DNA from 4 places in the Micromonospora sp. DT229 genome. Region 2 is predicted to be linked to each of the others. Evidence: riboswitches for the same ligand, from Rfam matches in the RefSeq annotation. Region 2 holds a riboswitch; each other region holds the start of a gene.
What was found. A riboswitch is a leader RNA that binds a small molecule or an ion and turns the genes downstream of it on or off. The one in region 2 is predicted to bind cyclic di-AMP.

Region 1: it holds a riboswitch for cyclic di-AMP, as region 2 does, so the genes downstream of both, ACLQ2T_RS00290 (NlpC/P60 family protein) here and ACLQ2T_RS20400 (coiled-coil domain-containing protein) in region 2, are expected to answer to the same signal.
Region 3: it holds a riboswitch for cyclic di-AMP, as region 2 does, so the genes downstream of both, ACLQ2T_RS11940 (C39 family peptidase) here and ACLQ2T_RS20400 (coiled-coil domain-containing protein) in region 2, are expected to answer to the same signal.
Region 4: it holds a riboswitch for cyclic di-AMP, as region 2 does, so the genes downstream of both, ACLQ2T_RS23570 (coiled-coil domain-containing protein) here and ACLQ2T_RS20400 (coiled-coil domain-containing protein) in region 2, are expected to answer to the same signal.

Annotation. Positions count from the first base shown of each region.
Region 1 is NZ_JBNCLD010000001.1:57,498-65,226, reverse strand. It holds gene ACLQ2T_RS00315 (hypothetical protein) at 1-793, shown strand, start outside; tRNA gene ACLQ2T_RS00310 (tRNA-Gly) at 984-1,057, opposite strand; gene ACLQ2T_RS00305 (zinc metalloprotease) at 1,273-2,289, shown strand; gene ACLQ2T_RS00300 (pyridoxamine 5'-phosphate oxidase family protein) at 2,357-2,902, opposite strand; gene dcd (dCTP deaminase) at 2,978-3,556, shown strand; gene ACLQ2T_RS00290 (NlpC/P60 family protein) at 3,559-4,548, opposite strand; cyclic di-AMP (ydaO/yuaA leader) riboswitch at 4,616-4,749, opposite strand; gene ACLQ2T_RS00285 (NlpC/P60 family protein) at 4,924-5,922, opposite strand; gene ACLQ2T_RS00280 ((Fe-S)-binding protein) at 6,192-7,729, opposite strand, start outside.
Region 2 is NZ_JBNCLD010000013.1:92,905-100,633, forward strand. It holds gene ACLQ2T_RS20380 (DUF3145 domain-containing protein) at 1-329, opposite strand, end outside; gene ACLQ2T_RS20385 (hypothetical protein) at 638-967, shown strand; gene ACLQ2T_RS20390 (alpha/beta fold hydrolase) at 1,169-2,083, shown strand; gene ACLQ2T_RS20395 (HelD family protein) at 2,181-4,292, shown strand; cyclic di-AMP (ydaO/yuaA leader) riboswitch at 4,477-4,610, shown strand; gene ACLQ2T_RS20400 (coiled-coil domain-containing protein) at 4,615-5,673, shown strand; gene ACLQ2T_RS20405 (1-phosphofructokinase family hexose kinase) at 5,888-6,868, shown strand; gene surE (5'/3'-nucleotidase SurE) at 6,865-7,689, shown strand; gene ACLQ2T_RS20415 (STAS domain-containing protein) at 7,695-7,729, opposite strand, start outside.
Region 3 is NZ_JBNCLD010000006.1:170,918-178,646, forward strand. It holds gene ACLQ2T_RS11910 (ABC transporter permease) at 1-106, shown strand, start outside; gene ACLQ2T_RS11915 (ABC transporter ATP-binding protein) at 117-917, shown strand; gene ACLQ2T_RS11920 (D-ribitol-5-phosphate cytidylyltransferase) at 1,066-2,568, shown strand; gene ACLQ2T_RS11925 (CDP-glycerol glycerophosphotransferase family protein) at 2,602-4,299, shown strand; gene ACLQ2T_RS11930 (hypothetical protein) at 4,403-4,624, shown strand; gene ACLQ2T_RS11935 (alpha/beta fold hydrolase) at 4,635-5,378, opposite strand; gene ACLQ2T_RS11940 (C39 family peptidase) at 5,486-6,358, opposite strand; cyclic di-AMP (ydaO/yuaA leader) riboswitch at 6,587-6,728, opposite strand; gene ACLQ2T_RS11945 (hypothetical protein) at 7,029-7,367, opposite strand; gene ACLQ2T_RS11950 (hypothetical protein) at 7,345-7,729, opposite strand, start outside.
Region 4 is NZ_JBNCLD010000018.1:75,354-83,082, reverse strand. It holds gene ACLQ2T_RS23600 (GNAT family N-acetyltransferase) at 163-546, opposite strand; gene ACLQ2T_RS23595 (AI-2E family transporter) at 740-1,927, opposite strand; gene ACLQ2T_RS23590 (hypothetical protein) at 2,111-2,908, opposite strand; gene ACLQ2T_RS23585 (hypothetical protein) at 3,113-3,571, opposite strand; gene ACLQ2T_RS23580 (helix-turn-helix transcriptional regulator) at 3,688-4,020, opposite strand; gene ACLQ2T_RS23575 (carbonic anhydrase) at 4,222-4,917, shown strand; gene ACLQ2T_RS23570 (coiled-coil domain-containing protein) at 5,056-6,069, opposite strand; cyclic di-AMP (ydaO/yuaA leader) riboswitch at 6,074-6,204, opposite strand; gene ACLQ2T_RS23565 (YibE/F family protein) at 6,371-7,729, opposite strand, start outside.

The DNA of each region.
Region 1 (7,729 bases), on a different contig from region 2:
CGCCAACCGGGAGGCCGACCAGGGCATCGCCGACGCGATCGAAAGGCGGTCAAGGCTGCCCAGCGCAAGCCGAGCAAGCGCAAGGTCAAGCGGGTTGCCCCGTGAATACCGACCATGGCGCGCCCGGCGGGTGCCGAGGAGTGGAGCAGGCATGTCGACCGAACCGGAACCGGGCCTCGCGCCCGAGGACGCGAGACCCCGCAAGACCAAGGTCGAACCCATCATGATGGGTTCCATGGATGTCACCAAGGACGGGCGGATCTGGCGGATCGGTACGGCCCGCGACATCGGCTGGATCGCTGGCAAAACCACGGAAGGCTTGTCGATCACTACAGCGATACCGCCGGTGTTCGACGCCTACGCCACCTTCTACCCGCCCGACGGCGTGAGTGTCGAAGCCCATGAACGCGCTGTGATCGACGTACTCACCCAGCACACCCCTGACCAGCCCTGGTGGCTGGGCTATCTGGACACGGGTGCCCACAACGTCGTCTTCCCCCTCGCGCAGAAGGTGTCCCTCTACTGGAACTGGCCCTATGTGCTGGTCGAAGCCGGACCCGAACAAGCCCTCACCTGGCGGACCGGCCACATGCGCGCCGGCAATGGCTCGTTACCCGATCTGTTCTTCCCTGCAGATCACTCCTGGCTCGTCTCCGCCCTCTGGGACGACATATGGACCGACATCGGCGGGACCACCACACTGATCACCGCCCTGCACGACAATCCGCTGGTCAACGCCCGCCGGGTCGGGACCGACGAAGACGCCCTTCCGCCAGGACTCACGCGCGACTAGTCACACGCACAACTAACAGTGCTGGCGGATCCCCTCGCCGGGCAAGCCCGGCGGCAAGAAGGACAAGAAGCGGCCGACCGACCCGGGCAGGGCCAGCAGGAAGCAGGGCTAATGGCACGCTGCGTGATCCTTGACCTTGGAACATTGAAGGCCCTGACCGGGACTCGCGTCCTGATCAGGGCCTTCACGGTGGAGCGGGTGACGGGAATCGAACCCGCACTGTCAGCTTGGGAAGCTGATGTTCTGCCATTGAACTACACCCGCAAGCGGGACCACTGTACCTGAGTCGACTGCCCTGGTGCACCCAGGCACCCCGATCCGCCCTCCGACCGCCGGGCCGACCCTCCGGGCGGCAAGATGTTTCAGGCCAGCAACATATGCCCATTCTCAAATCTATCGATGGGTTGTAACGTCTGCCTCACGTTTTCCGCACGGCGCGACACAACCCCCCGGTCGCGTCGACAGAAAGAGGTGGGCTTATGGGACTCCGTCCCGTCCTGCTGCACCGGCGTCTCGCCGGTATCGCATCGACGTCGCTGGCCGTGACGCTCGGCCTGGTAACGGTCGGCGCGCTGCCGGCCGCCACCATCTCCGCCAGCCCGGCGATGGCCGCCGGGCACGCGCACGCGCACGCCGACGAGGAGTGCGCCGACCAGACGGGCAGTGCGGCCCGGGTCCGTGATGGCGGTGTCCTCGCGCACGACCCGAACGAGTTGACCAAGAGCCAGGTCCTCCAGCGGGAGGCCGAGTTCGCCGACCTGCTCCAGGAGCGGGCCAAGCGGGTCGGTCAGCGTAACCTCGGCACCCAGGCCGCCGCCGCGTCGGTCACCATCCCGGTCGTGGTGCACGTGATCCGGCGCGACACCACCCGGGCCGGCGGAAACATCCCCGACTCGATGATCCAGTCTCAGATCAACGTGCTCAACCAGGCGTTCAGCGGGGCGTCCGGTGGGGCGGCGACCGCCTTCGCCTTCCAGTTGCAGAGCATCAACCGGGTCACCAACACCTCCTGGTACCCGATCCGGCAGGGCACCACCGCCGAGCGGCAGATGAAGACCCAGTTGCGGGTCGGCGGCAAGAACACCCTCAACATCTACCTGGGGGCGCTGAGCAACAACCTGCTCGGTTGGGCGACCTTCCCGCAGCGCACGCTGAACAGCATGGACGGGGTGGTGGTGCTGAGCGAGTCGCTGCCCGGCGGCACGGCCACCAACTACAACCAGGGCGACACCGGCACCCACGAGGTCGGTCACTGGCTGAACCTGTACCACACCTTCCAGGGTGGCTGCTCCGGCTCGGGTGACCAGGTCTCGGACACCCCGGCGGAGGCTTCCCCGGCCAGCGGCTGCCCGACCGGTCGGGACACCTGCTCCGCCCCGGGCCTCGACCCGATCACCAACTTCATGGACTACTCGTACGACTCCTGCATGTACCAGTTCACGCCGGGCCAGGCCAGCCGCATGATCAGCGCCTGGAACACCTACCGAGCCTCCTGACGCCAGCCCTTCAGCACGTACCGCCTCCGGTGCCGGTCCCGTTCGACGGGGCCGGCACCGGATGGTGTCAGGCCGCGCAGCGGGCGCGGCGGGCGGAGTGGGCCGCCAGGGAGGCGGGCCGCTGGGCCTGGGGGGCGGTGGTCGCCGGGTCCAGCCAGACCTGGACGGCCGGCACCCCGCCGTGCGCGCCGGGCACCTCCGGGTTGGCGTGGCCGCGGCGGCTGAGCATCGCCACCTCGATGGTGAACTCGAACAGCCGCCAGTCGACCTGCGGCGCGGCGCGGGCGGCAAGCGCCAGGCGGGCCACGGTGGCGTCGTCCGTCACCGGCCAGGCCCGACCGGCGACGTAGGCCTCGTCGTCGCTCTCCTCCGGCGGGAAGGAGTGCAGGGCATAGCGCCCGTCGCGTTCCAGGTCACGCCGCTTCGGCGAGTCGATCACGAAGCAGTAGAGACCGTCATCGGTGATCACCGGGGAGACCGGGTGCACCCGGGGCCCGCCGTCGGGGCGGACCGTGGCCAGGTAGCCGAAGCCCGGGCCGTACTGCTGCATAAGAAGGCGGATCGCGTCGGCGAGTCGGGGCTCGTCGGCGGCGAATTCGGACCAGGAAGCCATGCCGACATCTTATCGAACATACGTTCTAGACAGGTAGCGCGACACGCAGGTCAGCCATATCGGTATGGTGTGGCGATGCTGCTCTCCGACCGCGACCTGGTCTCCGAGATCAAGGCGGGCACCCTCGCCCTGGAGCCCTTCGAGCCCACCTTGGTGCAGCCCTCCAGCATCGACGTACGCCTGGACAAGCTGTTCCGGGTCTTCAACAACCACCTCTACACCCACATCGACCCGGCGACCCGGCAGGACGACCTGACCTCCCCGGTTGAGGTGCCCGACGGCGAGCCCTTCGTGCTGCACCCGGGCGAGTTCGTGCTCGCCTCCACCCTGGAGGTCATCTCCCTGGGTGACCAGCTCGCCGGGCGGCTGGAGGGCAAGTCCAGCCTGGGTCGGCTGGGTCTGCTGACCCACTCCACCGCGGGCTTCATCGACCCCGGCTTCTCCGGGCACGTCACGCTGGAGCTGTCCAACGTGGCGAACCTGCCGATCACCCTCTGGCCCGGCATGAAGATCGGTCAGCTCTGCATCTTCCGGCTCTCCTCGCCGGCCGAGCACCCGTACGGGTCGGCCGTCTACGGCTCCCGTTACCAGGGCCAGCGCGGCCCGACGCCGAGCCGGGCCTGGCAGAACTGGCGCACCTGGCCGACCCGCTGACCTCAGCCGGGCCGACCGAAGCTGTGGACGGGGCTGCTCTCCATCCGTTTCATCTTCACCGGCTGACCGGCGCGGGAGGCGTGCACCACCCAGCCGTCGCCGACGTACATGCCGACGTGGTGCAGATCCCGGTAGTAGAAGACCAGGTCACCCGGGCGTAGGGCGCTGCGGGCGACCGACCGGGTCACCTGACGCTGCCGGGCCGCGTTGTGCGGCAGGGCCACCCCGGCCCGCGCCCACGCGGCCAGCATCAGACCGGAGCAGTCGTACGCGTCAGGTCCCTCGGCTCCCCAGGAGTACGGCTTGCCGATCTGGGCGCAGGCGAACTTCACCGCCACCCCGGCCGCCTCGCCCGGATAGTCGGCCGGACAGGGCGCGGGTCGCAGCGGGCCGCCACCACCCCGGCCGTACGCCCGCAGGCGCAGCCGCTGCAACCGGTCGATCTCGGCGTCGATCTGGCGTCGCTTCCCCGCGAGGGCGACCTCCGTACGGATCAACTCGCCGATGGCCACGTCCAGCCGGGCCTTGGCGGCGGCGAGTTCGTCGCGTAGCGCGCTAGCCTGCCGTACGGCCTGCTGCTGGTGGTGGGCGTACCGGTCGAGCAGGCCGATCTGCTCCACGAGCTCGCCGGGCGACCGCCTGCTGCCCAACAGCGCGTTGACGGCACCGACCGTGTCACCCATGTACGCCCGTGCCGCCAGGGCACCGACCTGGGCCATCGCCTCGTCGACCTGGCGCTGGAGGGGAGCTATGCGGGCGGCCAGGGAGTCCGCCTCCCGGCGCTTGCCGGCCAGGTCCTGCCGGGTGGCGTTGTGCCGTTCGATGAGTGGTTCCAGCCGGTTCCAGTCCGCGTCGATCTGGCGCTCGATGGCGTCGACCGACGGGTCGGCGTGGGCCGCCGTGGCGCCGCCGGTGAGGATGACGGCGGTCGCGGACAGGGCGGCGAGTGCGGTGGTGCAGCGGTACCAGTGGGATCGCGGCGCAGCCGTCACCGGGCCGGGCGTCGTCGCCCGGGGTGACGGTGGCCGCGGGGCATGGTGTGCCACCGGGCTCCCAACTCCTTCTTCCCCATACCGCCTACCGGGTTAGCTGACGGGTTCGGGCGGGAAGGGGGCGCCCTACCGCGCGGATCGCGGATTCACCCCGGGTACCTGGGTCCCCGGCTCGCACAGGCGACTCGGCGGTGTCGGACCGTCACCACCCCGGATGGGCGGAACTGCCATCGGGCCGACAATTGCCCAGCTTAGGGACGACCTCCGTCGATACACAACAGATCCACGCCGTGACGCAGGGTGTCCAGATCCGACAAAAGAGCAGGGCCCCCGATCTCTTGACCGAGAGCCCTGCTGATGTTCCTGTGCGATCCCTCAGCCGGGTCGACGGAAGCCGGCGACCGGCATGGTGGTGATCGGAGAGACGTTCACCGGTTTACCCGCTCTGGGCGCGTGCACCATTTGATTGTTGCCCAGATAGAGGCCGACGTGACTGAGGTCACTGCGGAAGAAGACCAGATCGCCGGGGCGGGCTTCGGCCCTGGAGATGGCCTTGCCCTCGTTCCACTGGGCGCCGGTGAAGTGCGTCAGGTAGATGCCGGCGGCCTTGTACGCGTACTGGGTCAGGCCGGAGCAGTCGAACGAGTTCGGGCCGGTGGCCCCCCAGACGTACGGCTTGCCGACCTGGGCGCAGGCAACCTTGATCGCGGTCCGGGCCGCCTCGCTGACCACCCCGTTGATGGTCGGGCAGTTGGTGGTCCTGACCGTGGTCACCGGCAGGGACCGCTCAAGCTGCTTGATCTTGGCGTCGATCTGCTTCTTCTTCGCCGCCAGCTGCTTTTCCTTGGTCTCCTGGTCGGCGATCAGCGCGTCGAGCTTGGCCTTCTGGTCGTCGTACTTCTTGCGGACCTTCATCACGCCCTCAAGCTGCTGCCGCTCGTACGCGGCCAGCCGCTCCAGCAGCGCCATCTGCTCGCCCAGCATGTCCGGCTTGGCGTTCAGCAGCACCGCGCCGAGTTCCTGGGAGGGCCCGTTGACGTAGTACCGGGAGGCCAGGTCGGCCACCCGGTTCATGGCCAGCTCGGCCTCCAGGGCCAGGGGCTGGATCTTCTTCTGCAGGTCACCGGCCTTCTTGCGGTTGACCCTCAGCTGCGACCGCACCTTGTTGTACTGCTCGATGGTGGGCTCAAGCTGCTGCCACTGCTTGTCGATCTGGCGCTCGATCTCCTCCACCGAGGGTTCCGCGTACGCGGGGGCGGCGATCAGGCCGGCGCCGACCGCGGCGGCGGCCACCAGCACGACCAGGCGGTGCGCAGCTCTCCGTAGGCCACCTGGACGGCGCGGCCATCCCGGTGCAGGACGATGGAGGGGCATGGTTGCCACCGGCAGCGACTCCTTTGCAACCGACCGCCGGGCGTCCCGCGAGCGGTTGAGGGGCGAGACAGACGACCCGCGGCGGTCGGTGCCCAACATTAGGGAAGGCGCGGTGCGGAATCAAGGCGACCAACGGTCGATTCACGTTTGCGCGACCAACCGCACACAAAGGGTGTCGATCATTTCGTTATAGTCACGCACGTCAATTTAAATAATGAGGTACGGCGGGCCACATCGGGCCCGCCGTACCTCGTACGGTCAAGTGCTGGTCAGCCGGCGACCGGCTCGCTCTCCTCGACGCCCCGACCCTGCTCGGGCCGGACCGACCGCAGTAGGACACTCGCCACATCGACCACCTCGACCTGCTCGCCGGCGCCCTTGCCGTTCACCCCGTCGGTGAGCATCGTCGAGCAGAACGGGCAGCCGACCGCGATGGTCCGCGCCCCGGTCGACATGGCCTCCTCGACCCGGTCCACGTTGATCCGCTTGCCGATCCGCTCCTCCATCCACATCCGGGCGCCACCGGCACCGCAGCAGAAGGAACGCTCGCTGTTCCGCGGCATCTCGGTGATCTCGGCGCCGACCGCGCTGCCCAGCACCTCGCGCGGCGGGGTGAAGATCCGATTGTGCCGGCCCAGGTAGCACGGGTCGTGGTAGGTGACCCCGCCGTCCACCGGCTGCACCGGGGTGAGCTTGCCGGTGGCGACCAGGTGGGCCAGCAGCTGGGTGTGGTGCACCACCTCGAACTCCCCGCCGAGCTGGCCGTACTCGTTGCCCAGGGTGTTGAAGCAGTGCGGGCAGGTTGCGACGATCTTGCGCTTGGCCTTCTCCCGGCCCTCGAAGGCCTCGTTGAGGGTCTCCACGTTCTGCTGGGCGAGCATCTGGAAGACGAACTCGTTACCGATCCGGCGAGCCGGGTCACCCGAGCAGGTCTCGCCCTCGCCGAGGATGGCGAAGGAGACCCCCGCCTCGTTCAGCAGGGTGGCCACCGCCCGGGTGGTCTTCTTGGCCCGGTCCTCGAACGCACCGGCACAACCCACCCAGAACAGGTACTCGAAGTCCTCCACCTCGCCGACCCGGGGAACCTCGAAGTCCAGACCCTTGGTCCAGTCCTCGCGGGTGTTCTGCGGGGCACCCCAGGGGTTGCCCTTGTTCTCCAGGTTGCGCAGCATCACCCCGGCCTCGGAGGGGAAGCTGGACTCGATGAGCACCTGGTAACGCCGCATGTCGACGATGTGGTCGATGTGCTCGATGTCCACCGGGCACTGTTCGACGCAGGCGCCACAGGTGGTGCACGACCAGAGCACGTCCGGGTCGATCACGCCGCCGGCCTCGGCGTCGCCGATCAGGGGCTTGTCCGCCTCGGCCAGGGCCAGCACGTCGAGGTGGGCCAACTGGGCCGCGGTGGCCTTCTCCTCACCGGTGAGGTCCTTGCCGCCACCGGCCAGCAGGTAGGGCGCCTTCGCGTACGCGTGGTCGCGCAGGCTCAGCACCAGCAGCTTCGGCGACAGCGGCTTGCCGGTGTTCCAGGCCGGGCACTGCGACTGGCACCGGCCGCACTCCGTGCAGGTGCTGAAGTCCAGCAGGCCCTTCCAGGTGAACTGCTCGACGTGGGCCACCCCGAACTGGTCGGACTCGGGGTCGGCCTCCTCGAAGTCCAGCGGCTTGCCGTCGCTCATCATCGGCCGCAGGGCACCGAGACCGGAGCCGGCCGACCCGGGCTTGCGCTTGAAGAAGATGTTGGGGAAGGCCAGGAAGCGGTGCCAGGCCACGCCCATGGTGACGTTCAGCGAGATCACGATGAGCC
Region 2 (7,729 bases):
AGTTGAATGTCACCGGCCGCGCCCACGGTGGCCCGGAACAGGCCCCGACCGGGGACGTGCATGAAGCGTTCACCGTCGGCACCCGGACTGGGTTCCTCGGTGACCTCGAAACGGATCATGGGCCACTGCCGGAGGGCAGCAGCCAGCTCGGCGCCCGTTCCGGGGCGACCGGACCAGCCGCATTCGGCTCGGCGGGCGCCGGGGTCGACGGGCTGGGCCGTCCATTGCAGGTTGACCGGCGCGGCAAGGACGCGCGCGATCGCCCACTCGACGTGTGAGCACACGGCGAGCGGGGTCGAATGGACGTATACGACGCCACGCGTTGGCACGGTGACCTCCCGGAGAGCGAGGTGCGTCTTCCCCTACGACCTCGCCCGAATCCGGGTGCTTGTTGCACACATGATGACTGGTGTGACGGATGGTGCGCCAGGGAATCGGCAAATCCGCCGGTCGGAATACTCGAACCGGGGCCAGTCGTTCCATCTCGTGAAGCCGCGATGACCAGCCGGGATCGCGGGTCGTGTACAGTTCCATCGGCGGCCTGTGCCGCGTAAGCCTCTCGTGGGTCACCCATCGGTGCCCCCCGCAACAGCCCCCGGACGTTCCGTCCTCCGTACGTCTTGCAAGGAGTACCTCCGTGGCGAGCAACACCTCTAAGACCGCGCGCGCGTCAGTCCGGGCCGGCCAGGCTGGCCAGGGTGGCGCCCTCAGCGTGCTGGGCGAGTTCAAGTACCTGATCCCGCTCAACGGCGGCAAGCACGCCTACGTGCGGAACCTGACCAACGGCAAGACCGTGCACCTGCGCACCGACTCCGAGGCCTTCGTCGAGGAGATCCGGGTGCTGGCCGCCGCCGGGCACGCCGCCAAGATCCGGGCGGAGATCAACAGCCTCAACGCCACCCACCCGGGTGACGGCTGGGACGCCGCCGAGAAGCGCCTGGTCGAGGCCGGTGTCTTCGAGGGCTGAGCCCTCTCCCGTACCACCACGAAACGCCCGTCCGGTCCGCCGGCGGGCGTTTCGTCGTCTCCGGGGTCCAGGTCGCCGAGCCCTCGACCGATCGGAACCTTCTCAGCATCGTGGTTGGCGTGGTGTCATGGCGGGTAGCCGGTGTTACCACCGGGTATCCCCGGTGTCACGCAGCCACGCGGCGCCTTGGGGGAGGTGGCGATGCCAGAACGGGTCGAGGTACGAACTACCGACGACGTACGCCTGCACGTGGAAGTCAGCGGACCGGCGGAGGCCGAGGTCACCGTGGTGCTGGTGCACGGCTGGACCCTGGACGGGCGGAGCTGGCACCGACAGGTGGCGGCCCTGCGGGAGACGTACCCCTCGGTGCGGGTGGTCACCTATGACGCCCGCGGGCACGGCAGGTCCAGTTGCATGGCCCTGCCCACGGCCACCCTGGCCCAGCTCGGCGACGACCTGGCGGCGGTGCTGGACACGGTGGCACCCACCGGTCCGGTGATGCTCGTCGGCCACTCGATGGGCGGCATGACGATCATGGAGTACGCCCACCGGCATCCCGAGCACTTCGCGGGACAGATCGCCGGTCTGGTCTTCGTCTCCACCACCGCCGAGGGGCACACCCACACCGTCTACGGCCTGTCGCCCCGGATCACCCGGATCATCCGGTTGGCGGAGACCGCCGGGGCGGGGGTGTTGGCCCGCTGCGGCTCCTGGCGTCCGCCCCGCCCACTGCTGCGTGCCCTGCAGCCCAGCATCCGCTGGATGCTCTTCGGGGAGCGCTGTGATCCGTCGGACATCCGCCTGGTCACCTCGGCGGTGGCCCGTGCCTCGCTGCGCTCGATCGGCGGGTTCCGGGCCTCGATCGGTGACCAGCACCGGCTGGAGACCCTGGCCGCGTTGACGCACCTGCCGGCCGCCGCCCTGGTCGGGGACAAGGACCGGCTGACCCCACCGCCCTGCGCGGAGTCGATCGCCGAGGCCCTGTCGGCCACCGAACTGGTGGTGTGCCCGGGAGCCGGCCACATGCTGATGATGGAACGCCCCAAGGAGGTGAACGACGCCCTGTCCGGCGTACTGCGTCGGGTCCTGGACGCCAGTTCCGTCCCGGATTGTTGACAAAGGTCCCCTGCCCGAGAAGGTGCCTTCCCTGCCCGTCGAGGGTGGGGCGTAATCTCGTGCGGTTGGCCGGGCGGCGGGACGAGGAGCACGAGCGGTGGATCAGAGCACCCTGGATCAGGAGATCGCCGTCGAGCAACGGCATCTCGACCGGGTGTACGCACGACTGGCCGAGCTGCGACGCGCGGCCGTCATCGCGGAGCGGGACGGCTACCGGCTGGCCCGGGTCGGCAACTTCGGTGCCCTGGTGGAACGCGACGCGATGGTCTTCCACGCCGCGCAGCGACGTCACCTGCTCGACGCGGAGTACGAGGGGCTGGTCTTCGGTCGGCTGGACCTGCGGGACGGGCAGGTGCTCTACGTCGGGCGGCTCGGCATCCGCGACGAGGACGCCAGCACCCTGGTGGTCGACTGGCGCGCCCCGGCCGCCGCCGCCTTCTACCAGGCGACACCGGCCGAACCCCTCGGGGTGGTGCGGCGTCGGACCATCCAATCCAGCGGGGAACGGGTCACCCGGATCGAGGACGATCTGCTCGACCCGGACGCCGCCCCGGCGGAGATGCCGGTGGTGGGCGACGGGGCCCTGCTGGCCACCCTGTCCCGTACCACCGGTCGAGGGATGCGCGACATCGTCGCGACCATCCAACGGGAGCAGGACGAGGCGATCCGCTCCCCCGCTTCCGGGATCACCCTGGTCTCCGGTGGCCCGGGTACCGGCAAGACCGCGGTGGCCCTGCACCGTGCCGCGTACCTGCTCTACGCCGACCGCAGCCGGTACGCCGGGGGCGGCATCCTGGTCCTCGGCCCCTCCTCGGTCTTCGTCTCCTACATCGCCTCGGTGCTGCCGTCGTTGGGCGAGGACGCGGCCACCCTGCACTCCCTGGGCAGTCTCTTCCCCGGGGTGACCGCCACCCGCACCGACCCGCCCCGGGTGGCCACGATCAAGGGATCGTTGCGGATGCGGCGGGTCCTGGAACGGGCCGTCCGGGACCCCGCTCCGGGCACCCCCACCCAGTTGCGACTGCTGTACCGGGGACAGTTGCTGCAACTGGACCGGGCGGAGCTGAACGCGATCTGGAACCGGGCGTTGCCGCGCGGCGCCCGACGCAACGAGGTCCGCCGGGCCGGCTTCGACGGGGTACTGGCCGCGCTCTGGGCGCAGGCCCGTCGACTGGGCATCGGCGGGCTGCCCGAGCAGCGCGCCTTCGAGGACGAACTGATCGACCGCGCCGACTTCCGGGAGTTCCTCAAGGCCTGGTGGCCCCGGCTGCATCCCCGGCACGTACTCGGCTGGCTGGCCGACCACGAGCGGCTGCGTCGGTACGCCGGGGGCATCCTGTCCGGCACCGAGATCCGGCTGCTGGCCGAGGCGTACCAGGGGCTGGCCACCGAGGGTCCGACGGTCGCCGACGCCGCCCTGCTGGACGAGCTCGACACCCTGCTCGGTAAGCCGATGCGCCCGGCCCGGGCCAAGCGGGACCCCTTCCAGTTGGCCGGCGGGGTCCGGGAGTTGAGCACCCTCGCCGATCGGCAGCGAGCCGCCCGGCAGGCCGCCCGCGAGCGCCCGGAGGACTACCGGGACTACGCCCATGTGGTGGTCGACGAGGCGCAGGACGTCTCGCCGATGCAGTGGCGGATGATCGGCCGGCGGGGTCGGCTGGCCTCCTGGACGGTGGTGGGCGATCCGGCGCAGACCGCGTGGACGGGAGATCCCCAGGAGTTGACCCGCGCCCGGGACAAGGCCCTGGGACGGCGCCCGCGCCACCTGTTCACCCTGACCACGAACTACCGCAACTCGGCGGAGATCTTCGCGGTGGCGGCCGAGGAGATCCGCCGGGTGTACCCGGACCTTCCGCTGCCCACGGCGGTCCGCTCCACCGGGGTGGAGCCGATTCGACTGCTGGTTCCGGCGGCCGAGCTGGCCAGCCGGGTGGTCTCGGCCGCGCGCACCCTGCTGGACGAGGTCGAGGGCACCGTCGGGGTGATCACTCCGGTGCCCCGGCGGGAGGAGGTGGCGGGCTGGCTCGGCGGCCTGGGCGGCGATCGTCTCCAGGTGGTGACGAGCCTGGAGGCCAAGGGCATGGAGTACGACGGGGTGGTGCTGGTCGCCCCGAGCGAGGTCCGGGCGGTGCCGGACTCCGGGGTCCGTACGCTCTACGTCGCGCTGTCCCGAGCCACCCAACGGCTGACCACCGTCGACATCGGTTGAACCTGCCCGGACACGCTCGGTACGGATACCGCGGTGACTGGTGTCACCAAAACGGCGTACTCAACACTTATGTCTGATTCTATGGTGAGCAGACGAACACCACGAGTCACACCGGCTGCACGGGTCACGGCAGTCCCGGTAGGCTCGGCTCCGGCCTCCGCCAGGCGGCACCCACCGGTGCCGGCGGCGGCCGCCGCTCAATCGCCCGCCAGGGCGAGCCGGGGAACCATGTTCCTGGGGTGCATCCGCGCACGCGCGGTAGGGATCTTCCGTCCCGAACCCGTCAGCTAACCCGGTCGGCGGCTGACGGAAGGACATGTGCATGCCAACAGTGGCAACCGTGAGACCGGCCGCCCGCACGGCGGCCCTGATCTGCGCGGCGCTCGCCCTCGCTGTGGGTGCAGCGCTGGTTCCCGCTCCCGCCGCGGCGGCACCCGGCGATGTCGGTGACGAAGGCGGCACCCCGGCGCTGCGGGCCCAGTTGGAGGCGGCCAGCAAGGGGTACCTCGACGCCAAGGCCGCCCTGGACCGTTCGGTCAAGCGCCAGAAGCAGCTGGCCGGCCAGCTCACCACCACCGAGAGCCAGCTCGCCGAACGCGGCAGCAAGGTAGCCGAGATCGCCGCCCAGGCGTACCGATCCGGTCGGCTCAGCGCGGCGTCGGCCCTGCTCAACAGCGCCTCCCCGGCCGGCTTCATGGACCGGGCGGCGGCGCTGGACGCGGTGGCCGCCAACGAGGAACGCGCCCTGGGTGAGCTGCGGGCCACCCGCGACGAGGTCAGCCGGACCAAGCAGGCGCTGGACCGGGAGGTCCAGGAGCAGCGCAAGCAGGTCGCGGTGATGGCCAAGCGCAAGGATCAGGCCGAGCAGGCCCTGACCGTGGCCAACGAACGGGCCGAGGCCGCCCAGCGGGCCGAGCGGGCCCCGACCCGGGCCGGCGGATCCAGCCCCAGGGCCGCCCCCGCACCCCGCAACGCGAACGGCTCGTGGCCGGCGGAGTCGTGCAGTGTCAACGACCCCACCCCGGCCAACGGCTGCATCACCCCGCGTACGCTGCACGCCCTCAAGCAGGCCAAGTCGGCCGGGTTCACCCGGTACGTCTCCTGCTACCGCTCGGGTGGCTCCGGCGAGCACCCCAAGGGCCGGGCCTGCGACTTCGCGGCGCAGAAGAACGGCTTCGGTGGGGCCGCCACCGGCGGCGACCGGACCTACGGCAACAACCTGGCGGCCTACTTCGTCAACAACGCCGACCGGCTCGCCGTGCTCTACGTGATCTGGTACAAGCAGATCTGGCTGCCCAGCAGCGGCTGGAAGACCTACAGCGGCGCGCGGGGCGATCCGTCCAGCGACCACACCAACCACGTACACCTGTCGGTGTACTGACCGATCCTCGCCACGACGCCGGGTGGGCATCCCCACCCGGCGTCGTCGTGTCCGCCCTGGCCGCTCGAAGATCCCTGTCCCCCGCCCGTCGCCGCGCGGGAATCCGTCACCATGGTTACCGTCGGGGGTGAAGTGGACATTTCGCCACGAGGGGGCAGCGCATGAGGCAATCCACCATCCGGTTCACCCGGCCCGGCAACTGCGGGTGGCTCCGGTGACCGGGCACGTCATGGTCTTCGCGCCCACGCCGCTGCTGACCGTCACCGTCGACCAGCCCAACGGCACCCCGGAGCTGCATCTGCACCCCGGCGGGCAGGGGGTCTGGCAGGCCCGGATGGTGCTGTCCCTCGGGGTCGAGGTGGTGCTCTGCACCACCCTGGGCGGCGAGATCGGGCAGGTGCTGGAGCCCTTGCTGGTCAGCGAGGGAGTGAACCTCAAGGTCGTGGCCCGCGACTCCGGCGGCAGCGGGGCGTACGTGCACGACCGCCGGGAGGGCAGCCGGCGGGAGATCATCGACGTGCCCGGTCAGCCGTTGAGCCGCCACGAGTTGGACGAGCTGTACAACCTGGCCCTCAGCGAGGGACTGCGGGCGGCGGTGTGCGTGTTGAGCGGCCCCAACCACCCCAGCCTGGTACCCCCCGACCTGTACCGCCGCTTCGCCGCCGATCTGTGCGCCAACGGCAGCCCGGTGGTGGTCGACCTCAGCGGTGAACACCTGACGGCCGTCCTGGACAGCGGGGTGTTCTTCCTCAAGGTCAGCCACGAGGAGCTGATCGCGGACGGGCGGGCCGCCGGTGACGATCAGGATCAGCTCGTCACCGCCCTGTACGACCTGCACACCGCCGGGGCGGAGAACGTGCTGGTCAGCCGGGCCGACAAACCGGCCCTGACCCTGCTCGACGGCGAGGTGTTCGAGGTGCGGATGCCCCGGTTGGAGGCGGCCGACCCCCGTGGCGCGGGGGACTCGATGACCGCCGGAGTGGCGGCCGTGGTGGCCCGGGGCGGCGACATCCGAACCGCGATCCGCACCGGGGCGGCGGCCGGCGCGCTGAACGTCACCCGGCACGGGCTGGGCACCGGACGACTGGATTCGATCACCGGCCTGGTCGACCGGGTCGAGTTGGTGCCAGCGGGCAACCGGCCGCAGTTCCGCACCACCCCGGACGAGTGGGCCCACCGGGCGGGCGGCCGATGACCCTGCGGGTACTGATTACCAATGACGACGGGATCGCCGCCCCCGGCCTCCACTCGCTGGCCCGAGCAGCGGTCGCCCGGGGCTTGGAGGTGGTGGTGGCCGCGCCCTTCGAGGAGGCCAGCGGCACCAGCGCCGCGATGAGGGCGGTGGAGGAGGAGGGCAGGGTGGTGGTCCATGAACACCCCCTGCCGGAGTTGGACACCACCCCGGCGTTCGCGGTGGGAGGTTCTCCCGGGTTCATCGCCCTGATCGCCGTGCACGGTGCCTTCGGGCCGCCCCCGCAGGTGCTGCTGTCCGGAATCAATCGGGGCGCCAACGCCGGCCGGGCGGTGCTGCACTCGGGCACGGTGGGAGCGGCCTTCACCGCGGTGGCCAACGGCTGCCCGGCGATGGCGGTGTCACTGGACGTGCTGTCCGCCGGTGAGGCGACCGCAGCCAGCGGCGGTGCGGCGGTGGCCGCAGCCGCCCGGGTACGCGATGCCGACCGGCACTGGGACACGGCCGCCCGGGTAGCCCTGGACCTGCTGCCTCGGCTGCTCACCGGGCCGGTGGCGAGCGTGCTCAATGTCAACGCGCCGGATCTGCCCTTCGGGCGGCTCCGGGGGATACGCCGGGGCACCCTGGCCACCTTCGGTCAGGTGCAGATGACGGTCGCCGAATCCGGTCAGGGATTCGTGCGTACCTCGCTGGAGCAGCCCGGTCAGGCGGTGCAGCCCGGTACCGACCTGGCCCTGCTCGCCGAGGGTTACGCCTCGGTGACGGCCATCCGGGCCCTCACCGAGGCGACCGATATTGATCTGTCCGGCCTGGACCCCGACTGAGGGCCTCAGGCCCCCGGTAGAACCTCGGGTGTCGCGGCGG
Region 3 (7,729 bases), on a different contig from region 2:
CTCCCTGCCGGTGACCTGGCTGGTCGCGATCGGCTGGTCGGTGCTGGTGGGTGTCGGGGGTTACCTTTACTTCTGGCGCGGCGAACAGGAGTACGGCCGTGGTTGATCACCTGGCGATGTCCAACGACGTGACGGTCACCCTGCCCCGGATCCAGGAGCGGATCCCGACGGTGGTGGTCGACGACGCGCATGTCGTCTACCGGGTGCACAAGGGTGCCGCCGGCAGCCACAGCCCGGTGGCCGCGCTGCGGCGGTTGGTGACCCGTACCTCGACACCGAACGTGCGCCAGGTGCACGCGGTGCGGGGGGTCACCTTCACCGCGTACCGGGGCGAGGCCATCGGGTTGATCGGCACCAACGGCTCCGGCAAGTCGACCCTGCTGCGGGCCATCGCCGGGTTGCTGCCGGTGGAGCGGGGAGCGGTCTACACCGAGGGCCAGCCCTCCCTGCTCGGGGTGAACGCGGCCCTGCTCAACGACCTGTCCGGGGAGCGCAACGTCACACTGGGTTGCCTGGCCATGGGCATGGCCCCGGACGACGTGCAGCGCCAACTGCCGGAGATCATCGAGTTCTCCGGGATCAACCAGCGGGGCGACTTCGCCTCCCTGCCGATGCGCACCTACTCCTCCGGCATGTCGGCCCGGCTGCGGTTCTCCATCGCCGCGGCCAAGCAGCACGACGTCCTGCTGATCGACGAGGCCCTGGCCACCGGCGACAAGCGGTTCCGCAAGCGCAGCGAGGCCCGGGTACGGCAGTTGCGGGAGAACGCCGGAACGGTCTTCCTGGTCAGCCACCAACTCTCCTCGGTACGCGACACGTGTGAACGGACGATCTGGCTGGAGTCCGGATTAATCCGGATGGATGGCCCCACAGCCGAGGTTTTGAAGGCGTACGAGGCATTCACCAACGGGAAGTAGAGTTTCGGCGGATGTCCGGCGTCGTCCGGGCGACAACGCCGCACCAGGGTGCTCCGCACCCGCGTTATCGTTCATCCCGTCGCCATGCCGACGAGACATTCCAGCCATGCACGACATCGCAGCCATGCACCGAGAGCGAGGACCGGCAATGACGCAGGACCAGACCACCGATTCGGGCACCACGCCGCAGCACGCGGCACCGTGGCGACCCTCACGGACGGTGGCCGTGGTGCTGGCCGGCGGTACCGGTACCCGGCTCGGCCTCGGCATCCCCAAGCAGCTGTTGAAGATCGCCGGTAAGCCGATCATCGAGCACACCCTGGCCGTCTTCGAGGCCGCACCGGAGATCGACGAGATCATCGTGCTGATGGCCAGCGGTCACGTCGCCGATGCCCAGCAGATCGTGGACAAGGCCGGCTTCCGCAAGGTCACCAAGGTCATCGAGGGTGGGGACACCCGCAACGCCACCACCCGCATCGCCCTGGACGCGGTGGGCGAGCAGGACTGCAACATCCTCTTCCACGACGCGGTACGGCCCCTGCTCAGCGGCCGGATCGTGCGGGAGTGCGTGAACGCCCTCTGGACCTACCCGGCGGTCGACGTGGCCATCCCCTCGGCCGACACGATCATCCAGGTCGACGAGAACGAGTGCATCACCGACATCCCGGTGCGATCCACCCTGCGCCGGGGGCAGACCCCGCAGGCCTTCCGCTCCAGCACCATTCGGGAGGCGTACCGGCGGGCCGCCGGCGACCCGAACTTCGCCGCCACGGACGACTGCGGTGTGGTGCTGCGTTACCTGCCCGAGGTGCCGATCAAGGTGATCGACGGCTCGGACGAGAACATCAAGGTCACCCACCCGGTCGACGTACACCTGGCCGACAAGCTCTTCCAGTTGGCCGCCGCCAAGGTGCCCCGCCTGGCCGACCAGCGCGCCTACGGCGACGAGGTCTCCGGCCGCACGATCGTCGTCTTCGGCGGCAGCTACGGCATCGGCCACGACCTGACCGAGCTGGCCCGGCGCTACGGCGCTCAGGTCTTCCCCTTCAGCCGTTCCAGCACCGGCACCCATGTCGAGCGCCCGGCCGACGTCGAGGCCGCGCTGCGGACCGCCTTCGAGGCCACCGGCCGCATCGACCACGTGGTGGTCACCGCCGGCATCCTGGAGAAGGGCGCCCTGGCCGAGATGGACCAGGAGACCATCGACCGGGTACTCCAGGTCAACTTCGTCGGCCCGGTCACGGTGGCCCGCCAGGCGCTGCCCTACCTTCAGCACACCAAGGGCCAGTTGCTGCTGTACACCTCCAGCTCCTACACCCGGGGCCGGGCGGACTACGCCCTCTACTCGGCGACCAAGGCGGCCCTGGTCAACCTCACCCAGGCCCTGTCGGACGAGTGGGCCGAGCTGGGCGTACGGGTCAACGTGATCAACCCGGAGCGGACGGCCACCCCGATGCGGACCAAGGCCTTCGGCGCGGAGCCCGAGCACACCCTGCTCGCCGCCGAGATCGTCGCCCAGGCCTCCCTGGACGTGTTGATCTCGGATCTCACCGGCCAGGTGATCGATGTCCGCCGCCCGCCGGGCGAGGCCTCGGGTGCCGTGGTGCCGGCCCAGGGCAGCCGCCAGAACAGCAGCGCCCCGGTCGCCTGACCGACCCACGACGACCCGGAAGGCAACACCGAGATGCGTGGTGACCTGGTCAGGAAGCTGGCCGCCCGGGGCCTGGCCACCGGGGCGGCAGTCCTGGCGTTCATCGTGGTCGCGCTCACCGGCGCGACCACCTGGGGACTCGGACTCTCGCTGCTCGCCCTCGCCGCCACGGTCTGGGAACGTCGGGTCCGCCCCGGAGCCGACGGGGTCGCGGAAACCACTCTGATCGCGGCCGGGGTGCTGGTCGGCTACTCCCGGCAGCTCGACGCCGGCTTCGATGTGGCCCTGACCGGCACCGCCGGGATCCTGCTGGGGCTGATGGTGCTCACCGGCCCGCTGCGCGAGGCGGGGAACCTGGAGTTGCTCGCCGCCAACCTCCCGGTACGCACCTGGGTACCCCGGATCACCGCCCGCCTCGGCGAGGTGGTGGCCGGGCTGCTCGCGGTGTTGGCCCTGGCCGCGCTGGCGGGACTGCCCGCCACGGTCGCCCTGGCGGCCAGCCTGCTGGCCGGTGGTGCCGTGGGGGCGGTCGCCGGCAAACTGGTCATGCGGCGGCTGCGTCCCGGCACCGGTGGCTCCCCGGTCACCCGGGAGTTGCGCCGGCACCAGCCGGAGTTCCTGCTGTACTTCTCCGCTCCCCCCGGTTCGGAGTACCAGGTCACCATGTGGCTGCCGCACCTGGAGCGGATCGGTCGGCCCTTCGTGGTGATGTTGCGGGAGCCGGAAGCGTTGCCGGTCATCGCCGCGAAGACCACCGCCCCGGTGCTCTACTGCCCGACCCTGCGCAGCATGGACGAGGTGCTGGTGCCGAGCCTGCGGGTGGCCTTCTACGTCAACCACGGCGCCAAGAACAGCCACTGCCTGCGCTTCACCCAGCTGACCCATGTGCAGTTGCATCACGGCGACAGCGACAAGGCCTCCAGCGCCAACCCGGTGTCGGCGATCTTCGACCGGATCTTCGTCGCGGGCGAGGCGGCCATCGACCGGTACGCCCGCGCCGGGGTGGACATTCCGGCCGAGAAGTTCGTGGTGGTCGGCCGCCCTCAGGTCGAGGCCATCGAGGTACGTACCGGCCCGGTCCGCCGCCTGCCGAACCCCACCGTGCTCTACACCCCCACCTGGACCGGGCACCACGCCGACGCCGACTACTGTTCCCTGCCGTTCGCCGAGACCCTGCTGACCCGGCTGCTCGACCGGGGCGCCACGGTGATCGTGCGGCCCCACCCGTACACCGCCCACAACCCGGCCTCGGCCCGCCAGTTGGGGCGGCTGCACGACCTGCTGGCCGCCGACCGGGCCCGCACCGGTCGCCCGCACCTGTTCGGTGCCGCCGCCGGCGCGCTGACCCTGGCCGAGTCGGTGAACCGCGCGGACGCCCTGATCTCCGACGTCTCCGGGGTGGTGTCCGACTGGCTGCACTCCGGCAAGCCGTACGCGGTCACCGACACCGGGGTCGACGGCGACCGGTTCCTGGAACGGTTCCCGCTGGCCGCCTCCGGTTACGTACTGCGTCGGGACCTGACCGAGGTGGACGAGGTGCTGACCCGACTGCTGGACACCGACCCCCTGGCCGAGGCCCGATGGGCCACCCGCCGCCGGTACCTGGGCGACTTCCCGACCGAGACGTACGCCGAGGCGTTCCTGACCGCCGCCCGGCGCGAACTGGACCCGCACTGGGCCGCCCCGGCCCCCCGGTCCGCCAGCGACGCCCCGTTCTCCCCCGCCACCTGAGCGAGGCCGCCGCCGGGTACCGGCCCGGCGGCGGCCGGCTCAGTTTTGAACACTGTGGACGGTGCCCGACGGTCGCTCGCGGCGCTGTGCTCCAATGAGGGCCATGATTATCCAGCGCGTCGTCGCCGTCGTTCTGCTGCTGTACTGCTTCGTGGGGATGGTCCTCTCGCGTGTCTATCCGTTCATGGACGACTGGCCCGAACTGGCGGAGACGGCGATCGCGATCAGCAGCGCAGTGGCAGGAGTGCTCGGGGTGGTCCTGTGGTTACGCAAGTCCCCCGACCATGCCTCCCCCGAGCAGGCCGGCGACGGCGAACGCTCCTGACCGGGACCGGTCACCGTACGGCGTCGAGCAGCGCCAGTACCGCCGCCGGATCCTCGACATGGGCGTTGTGACCGAGCCCGGGCAGGGTCACCACCGGTACGCCGTACTGCTTGAGCTGTGTCTCGGAGACCATCGGGTCGTGCTCGCCACGGGCCAGCAGCACCGGCGCCTCGATCCTGGCCAGCAGGGTGGCCAGGTCGGGCTCGCCGACGCCGAAGGCGGCCGGGTCCATCGCCAGCCGCCACCGGCCGTCCACCTGCCGCAGCCCGGCCGCCACGGCCGGATCATCGGGGCTGAGCAGATCGGCCAGGCCGGCTACCCGCAGATACCGTCGGGCCGCCTCGTCGCGGCTGTCGAACCAGGTGACCGGGCGGGCCGCGAGATCACCGGCGCGAGCCAGTTCCGCCGGGGACCAGACCGCCTTGATGCCGAGCCCGACCACCGCCTCGACCGTGACCGCCCGATTCGCGGCGGCCAACGCCAGACCGACCACCCCGCCGAGGGAGTGGCCCAGCACGATCACCCGGTCGCCGGGGTGCAGGCCGGCGGCGACCTGGTCGGCGAGCCCGGCGAAGGAGTACCCCGACAGCGGAGGCGACGCGCCGTGGCCGGCCAGATCCGGTGCCGCCCACCGCCCGGGCCAGCGCTGATCCAGCAGCGGGGCCGAGGGCAGCCACACGTCACCGCTGGCGCCCATGCCGTGCAGCAACAACAGCATCGGCGAGCTGGCCCGCCCATCCGACTCCGTGATCATGTCAGGCAGTCTGCCACCGCCCGCACCGGCCGGGCGAGAGCCACGACCGGGATACGACACCGGGCGCCGACCCCACTGGGGTCGGCGCCCGGCACGAAACAGGTCGATCAGGAGGAGTAGCCGCGGGTGGCAGCCCAGTTGGCCAGATCGATCGTGCTCACCCAGTACGAGTAGTAGGAGGGGTCGGCCGAGTCGGCGATCTTGACCATCCGACCCTCGTCCTCGTAGCCGACCACGGCGACGTAGTGGCCGCCCGGGAAGGAGTGCCAGCCCCCGGCGGTGTCCGTGACGCTGCCGGCGACGTTCACCACGACCCCGCGGCCGTCGGTGATGGCCGCCACGACATCGGCCTGAAGCTGATCCATCTGGGCCGGGGTGGCCGCGCCACCGGGAATCATCGTGGTCCGGTACGGGCTCCCCTTGGCCATGGCGTTGAGGACCCGGGTGGTGTCCCGGGCCGAGTTGGTGCCCAGGTAGGTGGTGCCGAGCTGGGCGGCCAGGGTCTCCTGGTCCCGGTCGATGCCGGCGGCGCTGAGCGCGTTGCGCACCGCTGCCGGGCCGCAGTACCACCCGTTGATCTGGGCCTGGTAGTCGTACGACAGCACCTTCTTCGCGGGCGGCTTCGGTGCGGCCTCCTTGCTGGCCAGGTCCGGGTCCGCCGAGGCGGCCTCCGGTGCGGCGGCGGCGCTGGACGGGGAGCTGCCGGGCTCCGCGCTCGGCGCGGCACTGCTCGGGGCGGCGCTACCGGGCGCGGGGCTGCTGGGTGCGGTGGCGGCCCGGGCCAGGCCACGGGAGGCGGCCGGCTCCTCGCGCAACTCGGCCACCGCGGCGGTGGTGTGCGTCTCGGCCGGGTCGTCGATCTGGGTGACCACGGCGCCGGCACCGGCGGCCAGGGCCAGCGCCAGCGCCGAGGTGGCCACGAGCTGGTAGGGGCGTTCGGTGGCCAGCCGACGAAGCTGACGCTTGAGGGTGTGCTTCACGAATCCTCCACGGGCTCAGGGGTGGTGTGGCACAGCGGCTCCGGCCATCCGGTGGACACCCGGAGGCGGAGTACGGGGCGGTGCCGTTTCACGGGATGCGCCCGGGGATCGGGCGGCTGCGGTGGGCCTGGGTCAGCGCGCGGACAGCGGACCGGCGAGCGCAGGCACCACGGTGCCGTGGAGGCGCAGGAATATCGGGGGGCGCTGATTGTGCTGCACGAGGAAAGGAGCTCCTTCCGACACCGCCGACCGGGTTAGCTGACGGATTCGGGCGGGAGGATCGCCCTACCGCGGGCCGTGGCTCGCGGATTCACCCCAATGGTGCAGTGGGTCCCCGGTTCGTGAGATCACGATTGAGCGGGTCGGCACGGCGTCGCCACTTGCGAACGGTAACCGCACCGGACGGGGTCGACATTACTGTGCGTCACAGCTCCTGCCAAGGCTGCCCTGAGCTGGCTAAACCTTCTTCCCGGTCAAATTTTTCGGGTATCGCGGAACTGTCGTCGCTCAATGGGACTCCGGGTCAGGAAGGCACTGTCGGTCGACAATCGGACCCGAGGTTGACAATTCCCCGGAGATTGCGCCCGGCATTCGATGTCTGCCCCACGATGACCGATTCCGCGATGACCGTGACCGGGGTCACCGAATAAATGGGAAAGAACCGTGCGCCTCAACCGGCCCGGGCCACCCGCCAGCGCGCCACGGCCCCCTGAGGGCCGGAGACGACCCGGGGTGAGGTCGGCAGCGGGTACGCCCGCGTCCGCTGCGCTGCGGCGTACGCCTCGGTGGACAGCGCCCGGGCCGCGTCGACGGCCAGTTCCGCGGCCCGCCAGGCCTCCCGCTCCTGCTGCCGAGCCGCCTGATAGGCCGCCTGGCGCCCGTCGCGTACCACCCGAGCCAGAAGAATCTCCTGTTCGGCGGGGTGACGCCGGGGATCCCAACCGGCCCGGTGCGCCAGCGCGTCGGTGAGTTGCCGGGCCGACAGATCACCCCGCCAGTACGCCGTCATCACGGCGTGGCGCAGCCAGCGTTCCCTGGCGGCGTACTCGGCGGGGGTGTGGGGGGGTACCGGGGGCGGGCAGCGCGCCGGCGGCGGCCAGTCGTCGGGCGGCGGTCTCCGCCTCGTCGTACGCGGCCCAGGCCCGGTCGAGTTCCGCCTGGGCGCGCTGCCAGGCCTCGCGGCGGCGGGCGGCGTTCTGGGCGGCCCCCGCCGCGGCCACGGCCACCTCGCCGGCATAGCGCCGCAGGTCCGCGGCGGCGGCATCCTCGTCGGGGAGGTCCGGGTCCCGGTCGGGCGAGGGGGCCGGTTCGGGTCGGGCCACCAGCACGGTGAGCACGCCCAGCGCGAGCACCAGCAGCACCGACCAGATG
Region 4 (7,729 bases), on a different contig from region 2:
GGATCGAGTGGCTACGTTGGCCGATAAGCGCAATTGCTGCATGTGCGGCGGCAAGCTGAGTTGCGACCTTCCCGCGAGAGCTTCTCGGATGCCTGCATCACTGTCTGGCTACAGGACAACCCTACGACCCCGAGAAGGCCTTTCCCGGCTCCCGCTGTCGTGTCACTGCACCGACAGCGGCTTGGCCCATCGAGACCACTCAGGCTGTGGCTGATAACCCAAAGCCCGCCACGCCGGATGGGCGGCGGTGTTCTCGTCGAGAACCATCGCATCGACGCGGATACCGCCGAGCCGCCGAAACCGCTCCTCCGCAGCTTCCACCAACGAACCGGCAACCCCCTGCCGGCGGTAAGCGGGAGCTACCGCTAACCGGTACAGGTGACACCGCCATCCGTCCCACCCCGCGATGACCGTGCCCACCAACGCCCCCGCGTCCACAGCGAGGATCAGCGCCTCAGGATCACGAGCGATGAGGGCCGCGACGGCCTGCGCACTGTCCGCCGGACGGTGGGCGTCCTCAGCAGCGGTTCGCCAAAAATCCAGCACCGCCGAATATCCGCGGTGCTCGCCCTACGCAAGGTCATGTCCATCACAGGACCGAAGCGTACTGAACTACCTCGCCTACGAGCGGCCCGCCAAACGCGTGGGCCCGTTGAAGCAGAGCAAAGGGGGCCAGGTGGTAGGTGGTCGGCCCGGGGCGCGGCGGCTCAGCGGGCGCGGCGGGCAGGGTGAGGGCACCTCAGTCGGGTACGGGATGGGGTGGGGGCGGGGGGTCGTCCGGCGCGGGAGGTGCCGGAAGTGCCGGAAGTGCCGGAAGGGCTGCGGCTGCGGCGGCCTGTCGTTGGCGCTGCACGCTGTCGATCACCCGCCAGACAACGGCCGTTATCGGCACTGCGACGAAGGCACCGGCGATGCCGGCGATGAGGGTGCCGGCGGTGACCGCCAACAGGATCACCACCGGGTGCAGCCGTACCTGGCGCTTCATCACCAGCGGCTCCAGCAGGTTTCCCTCGATCTGCTGCACGGCGATCACCGCGGCCAGGGTGAGCAGGGCTGTCGTGGGACCGTTGGCGGCCAGGGCCACCAGCACCGCGACCGCGCCGGCCACGGTCGCCCCGATGATCGGTACGAACCCACCGATGAACGTGATCAAGGCCAGGGGGAAGGCCAGCGGCACCCCGAGCAGTACCAGCGCCAGGCCGATGCCGACCGCGTCGATGCCCGCGATCAGCATGGTGCCTCGGCTGTACGAGCCCAGGGTGCGCCAACCGACCCGGCCGGCCTCGGCGGCGATCTCCCGGTTCGGTCCGGCCGCGCGGCGCAACGTCCAGTGCCACATCGCCCGGCCGTCCTTGAGGAGGAAGAACAGCAACACCAGGGCTAGCAGGGCGGAGCCGAACACCTCGGTGACCGTGCGGGCGCTGGCGACCGGGTCGACCTTCTGGCTGGTGGCCGCCTCGCGTAACTGGGCGAGCAGACCGTCGAGCTGCTGGTCGGTCACCGGCAGGGTCGAGGTGATCAGGTCACGGGTCCGCCCGACCCCCTGCCGCAGTTCGTCACCCAGCTCGCTGAACTGGCTGGCGGTCAGGTTCCAGACCAGCACCCCCAGACCGCCCAGGATGCCGAGCAGCAGCAGGACGGTGAGCAGGGCGGCCAGTGAGGCGGGTAGCCGCAGCCGACGCAGCGCGAGTTGCACCGGGTCGAGCAGCGCGGCGAGGAAGAAGGTGGCGGCCAGGGCGATGGCCAGCGGTGTGACCAGGATGATGATCCGGGCCAGCAGGTAGAGGCCGGCGGCGATCACCACCAGACAGGCGCTCCACACCACGGCGGTACGCACCAGCCAGGGCAGGCTCGCCCACGCCTGTCGTGGTCCGGCTCCCCGGTCCGCTGCCTCCTCGGTCCCGCGCCCGGCACCCGCTGCGACCACGTCGCCCTCCTCGCGTCCGCGAGGAGGTACCCATCCGACCCCCACCCGACACCGCCCACCCGACCTCAGCCTGGGTGATCAAGAGGTTTCGGTCGGAATTCAGGCCGATCCAGACCAAAACTTCTTGATCAACGCCCCGAGCGGCGGGGTGGGGTGGGGGTGAGGTGGGTGGGTGGGTGGGTGTTAGTAGGCGGTGGCGGGGGTTCGGGGGGTGGCTACGGGAGCGACGGGGGGGACGGCGGGGAGGTCGCGGGTGTGGTCGGTGTCGGGTTCGGGTTCGGTGAAGGGGAGTAGGGAATCGTGGGGTTCGGCTGCCGGGAGGAGGGCGGAGACGGTCTCCGCTCGGAGGCTGCGGGCGGCTGCGGCGGCCACCTCGGCGGCGTGCCAGGCTTCCTGCTCCCGATCGCGGGCGATGCGCTGCTGGGCCAGCAGGTGGTCGCGGATCGCCCGGCGCAGCACCATCTCCTGCTCGACCGGGTGCAGGCGGGGATCCCAGCCCCGGTGCGCGAAGACGTCACTGAGCTGCTCCACCGACAGCTCCCGCCGCCAGTACGCCTCCAGGGCCGCCCGGTGCAACCAGCGTTCCCGGTCGGCGTACTCGGCCGGGGTGCGGGGGGTCTGCGGCAGCGGCATGCTCGCGGCCTCGGCCAACCGGCGAACGTCCGCCTCCGCCGCCTGGTACGCCTGCCACGCCTGCTCGGCCGCGTCCTGCGCGGCCGTCCACTCCTCGCGTCGGCGCCGAGCGGTCGCCTCGGCCCGCTCGGCGGCCACCATGACCTCCTGGGCCCACCGGTCTTCCTCGTCTGACTCCGGCGGACTCGGCAGGGCGGCCTCGCGGATGCGGGCACCCACGTCGAACCGGAGCCGCCGGGGACGCAGCAGCAGGGCGGAGACGGCGAGCGTGACGATGCCCAACAGGCTCAGCCAGATCGCGGCGGCCCGGGGCACGTCGGGAAGGACGGCGGAGAGAGTGGTCTGCATCATCAGCACCTCGTGGGCGGATAGGGTTCGTCGACTGTGCTGCCAGGGTGGGAACGAGGCCGGGAGGCGGTGGCACGGGCTCTGGACTTCGGCCCTGGCCGGGAGGGCGGGACGGGCCGGTTACCGGCGCTGGTCAGCCCGCCGATCGGCCGATGGTTTCTCAGCCCGACCCGGTCGGGCGGCGCGCTCCTCGGCTCGCTCCGGTCAGGCGCCAGGTGGGCCGCGCCGGGTCGGTTCACCGGCACCGGTGGCGAGGTGTACGACGGCAGGCCGGGGCGCGACGGCGGCGGTCGGGGCAGCCTCGGAGGTCTCGGGGTACGGCACTGCGGCTGCGGCCAATGCCCGGACGGGCTGTGTCGGCGTGTGACCGGTGGCGGACGCAACGGAGACCGCAGACCCGGTAGCGGGCGCAACGGTGACCGCAGACCCGGTGGAGGTCGACACCTCTCGTCCCGGCCACCCGGTCAGGGGGCCCTCCACGGCTCGGCTGGCGAGCCCGGTGCTGGTCGGTGCCGCCGGTAGCTCGGTGGTGTCGGGGCGGCCTCCGGTGGCCCCGCCGAGACCGACCGCGAGGATGAGTGCCACCAGCGCCAGGCGGGTCAGATCCGTCAGTGCGCAGCGCCCGACCGGCCACAGTGGACGGGCGAACGCGAGAGTCGGCACGCGGTCAAACCTATCGCCCCTGCCGCAGGATCGCAGCGGTCCGTTCGGCCCGGGATGGTGAAGCCGACCACGCCGGCCCTGCCGCAGCGAGCGGTTCGCCGGGACCGCACAGCGTGTCAGGGTGTGGGGCCGGACACCGGCTCCTTGGTGAACAGCGCCAGCAGGTCGCCGACCTGGCGATCGGCCTCGGCGGGGTGCCGGAACCGGCCGGCCGGGTTGAGGGTGTACTCGTTGCGTCGTCCGACCCGGGTGCGGTGCAGATAACCACCGGCCTCCAGGTCGGCCACGATGGCCTGGGCGGCCCGCTCGGTCACCCCCACCTCTTCGGCGACGTCCCGCAACCGCGCGGTGGGGTTGCGGGCGATGGCGAGCAGCACATGTGCATGATTGGTGAGAAAAGTCCAGTTACGGGCGTTCTCCCGCTCGCCGGTGGATGCCATGCCGCCCATCGTATGGGCCTTTCGGCTTCTTCGGGCCACGCCGTCCGGCCCGAGCACCCTGACCTGCGCGAAGGCAAGTGACCGGCGATACCTGAAATGCATATCACGCATTGCTTGACGCGGCTTGCAGTGCGTGTGACGGTTGGAGCAGCCCGCGACCAGCGTCGGCCGGGGTGACCAGGCATCGCATGAGCAGCGAGGAGACGCCGGATGAGCCGACCCGCGATCGGAACACACCCAGGGCTGGAGCGTGAACTGCTCACCGCGGATCTTCCGGGTGCCCCGCAGCGGGCGCTCGCCGAGCTGATCGCCGGCAACCGACGGTTCGTCACCGACACCCCGTGGCATCCGAACCAGAACGCCGGGCGTCGGACCGCCGTGGCGGCCGAGCAGCATCCCTTCGCGGTGATCGTGGGCTGCTCCGACTCCCGACTGGCCGCCGAGATCATCTTTGATCGTGGGCTGGGGGACCTCTTCGTGGTCCGTACCGCCGGGCACACCATCGGCCCCGAGGTGCTGGGCAGCGTCGAGTACGCGGTGGCCGTCCTGCGTACGCCGTTGGTGGTGGTGCTCGGGCACGACTCGTGCGGTGCCGTGCAGGCGGCCCGGGCGGCCCTGGCCACCGGCACCACCCCCGCCGGGCACCTGGGCGCGGTGGTGGACGCCGTGGTGCCCAGCCTGCGCCGGGCGCAGGCCGCCGGGGTGGAGGAGCTGGACCAGATCGTCGACATCCACATCGCGCAGACCGTGACGGCGATGCTGGAGGCCTCCACCGCGCTGGCCGCCGAGGTGTCCGCCGGGCGCTGCGCGGTGGTCGGCATGTCGTACCGGCTGGCCGCCGGGGAGGCACGGGCGGTGGCCGCGGAGCCCGCCGACCTGGTCGCCACCGCCGCCCTCGCCGCCTGACGGCGAGGAGCGCCCCACCGGACGGCGTGAGCCGCGCGCCCACACAACCTGACGGCGAAGGCCACCCACCCACACGACCTACGACGAGGGCCGCCCCACCCAGACGGCGGGACGGCCCTCGAAGTGGTGTCGGGGACGCTAGAGCATCGAGACGTGCACGTGGTCGGTGTGGTTCGACGGGCCGCTGTAGGAACTCCAGCCGGTCGCCGGGAACCAGATCTGCCGGTTCCAGATCACGTAGTAGACACCCAGCCGGTCGGCATTACGGACCAGGAACGCGGCCAGGTTGTTGCCGTAGATCCGGGTGTCGTCGTTGTACCAGGGTCGGAAACCGCTGTTCTGCAACGACCAGTCACAGGCCCGCCCCTTGGGGTGCTCCCACTTGTCACCCGGGCGGTAGCAGCCGACGAACCGGTTGAACCCGGCCCGCTTGACCTCCTTGTACATGTGCAGGGTGCGCGCGGTGATGCAGCCCGAGGTGGTCGGGTCGTCCTGGTTGCACGACTCGGGCTTCCAGCCGCCGTCGGAGGCCCGGTTGGGGCCGGGGCGGGCTACCGGGGAGGTGGCGGCCACCAGGCCACCGGTGAGGCCTACCCCACCGACCAGTCGGAGGGACTTCTCCGCGTCGCTCTTCTTGCGGGCCATGTCGTTGGTCAGCTTCTGCTGCTCGCGTACCTCGGCGTCGAGCGCCAGCTTGGCCGTCTCGGCGCGGCGCTTGACCGCGTTGACCTCGGCCAGCTTCTTGCTGTTGACCAGGTTCAGCTCGTCCAGGGCGGAGGCCCGGTGGATGAAGGAGTCCGGTGCGTCGGTCTGCAACAGCATGGCGATCGCGCCCACCCGACCGGTCCGGTACGACTGGGTGGCGATCTCGGCGACCTGTGGGGCGAGGGAGTCCAGGTCGGCCTCCGCGCGGCGGAGTTCGACGGCCAGCTTGAGCTGCTTCTTCTTGGACTTCTCCAGCTTCGACTTGGCCTTGGTGTAGTCCCGGTTGGTCGCCTCGATCAGCTCGTTGAGCATTGGCGGGTCGTCATCATGACCGGCTGGTTTGGGGGCGTTCGGCGCAGCCGTCGCCGGCAGGGGACCGGCGAAGACGGCGAACGCGGCGAACACGGCCACCACGGGCGTCAACCAGCGGCGTAGGGGTGCCGTCACTGTCTTCCCTTCCATCGACCGCCGACCGGGTTAGCTGACGGGTTCGGGACGGAAGTGGCCCCTACCGCTGGTGCGGATTCACCCCAGGTACCTGGGTCCCCGGCTCGCCTGGCGGCGATTGGGCGGTGGCACCGCAGGCGCTGGTGCGCGCCTTCGGCGGTGACCGGCAGTGAGGTTACCCGAGAGTCCGTCTGGGCTTCTACGTACCGAACCCGGCGAGATACGTCATTTCGTAATCGCAATGGGTGACGAGCGCCACGCATATCGACCGATGTGGTCGGCGTGCTCACGTTGAGCAGTGTCACCATGGGGTGTCGGTGCTCCTGTCCGGTTCGGGCCACTCCGAACGGGTGGCGGGGGGTGTGTGACGGGTACGCGGATCGCTGAGGGCCCGCAGTGCATCGGCCCGGTCCGTCGTCGGCCGGGGGATCCGGGGCCGGCCTTCGCCGACGGCGGCCACCTCGTCGGGGGCGGTGGCCGCGAGGTCCGTCCCGCCACGCTGCCGACCGGCGGTGGTCACCACGGTGGCCAGGGCGGTGGTCAGGGGTACGGCGGCGATCAGCCCGAGGGTGGCCACCACGCTGCGGACGATCTCCTGGGCCAGGAACTCGCTGGTGAGGATCTGCCCCAGGGCGCGGGAGTCGGCCGTCAGCAGGAGCAGCAGGGGCAGTGAGGCGCCGGCGTACGCCAGGACGATGGTGTTCACCACCGAGGCGATGTGCGCCCGGCCTACCCGGGTGGCCGAGCGGTACAGCTGGCGGCGGGACAGGTTGGGGTTGGCGTGGGCCAGCTCGGTGACCGCCGCGGCCTGGGTGACGGTGACGTCGTCGAGGACCCCCAGTGAGCCGATGATGATGCCGGCCAGCAGCAGGCCGTGCAGGTCGACATCGCCCCGGAACATCGACAGGGTGGTGGCGTCCTCGCTGCCGAAACCCGTCAGGTGGGTGGCGTTCGTCGCGGCCAGGCCGAGCAGCCCGGTGAGCACCAGGGCACCGAGGGTGCCGAGTACGGCCACCGAGGTCTGCGCGGACACCCCGTGGGTCAGGTACAGCACCACGAACATGATCAACGCGGCGCCGACGATGGCCACCACCAACGGCGGCTGACCGGCGCTGATGCCCGGCAGCACGAAGGTGAGCAGGATGGCGAAGCTGGCCGCCAGTCCGGCCAGGGCCGCCAGCCCGCGCAGTCGTCCGAAGGCCACGATGGCGGCGGCGAAGAGCACCCCCAGCCAGATCAGTGGCATACCGCGCTGGTGTTCGGCGATGTTGTAGGTGCTGATCGAGGGGTCTTCCGGGTCGATCAGCGAGACCAGGATGACCTCGTCGTCGACGCTCACCGAGGGGGCGCCCGGCCCGGCCGGGATGGGGGTGTCGACCTGCTGCCCGGCGTCCGGGCCGTCCTGGATCCGTACCGTGACGGTGCCGCAGGGGCCCCCGCCGGTGGTCGGGGTGCCCTCCGGCACCGCAGGGTTGGGCGGGCAGGGTTCGGTGACCACCCGGGTAACCGTGCCCTGGTAGCGGGGCAGGTCGTCGGCGGCCTCCGGGCGAGGGGCGTCGCGGGGCCAGAGCACCAGGGCGGCGATCAACGTGACGAGGAAGAGGGGGACGACCGTCACGATGAGGATCCGCCGCACCCCGGGCGGGGTGGGCGGAGCGGC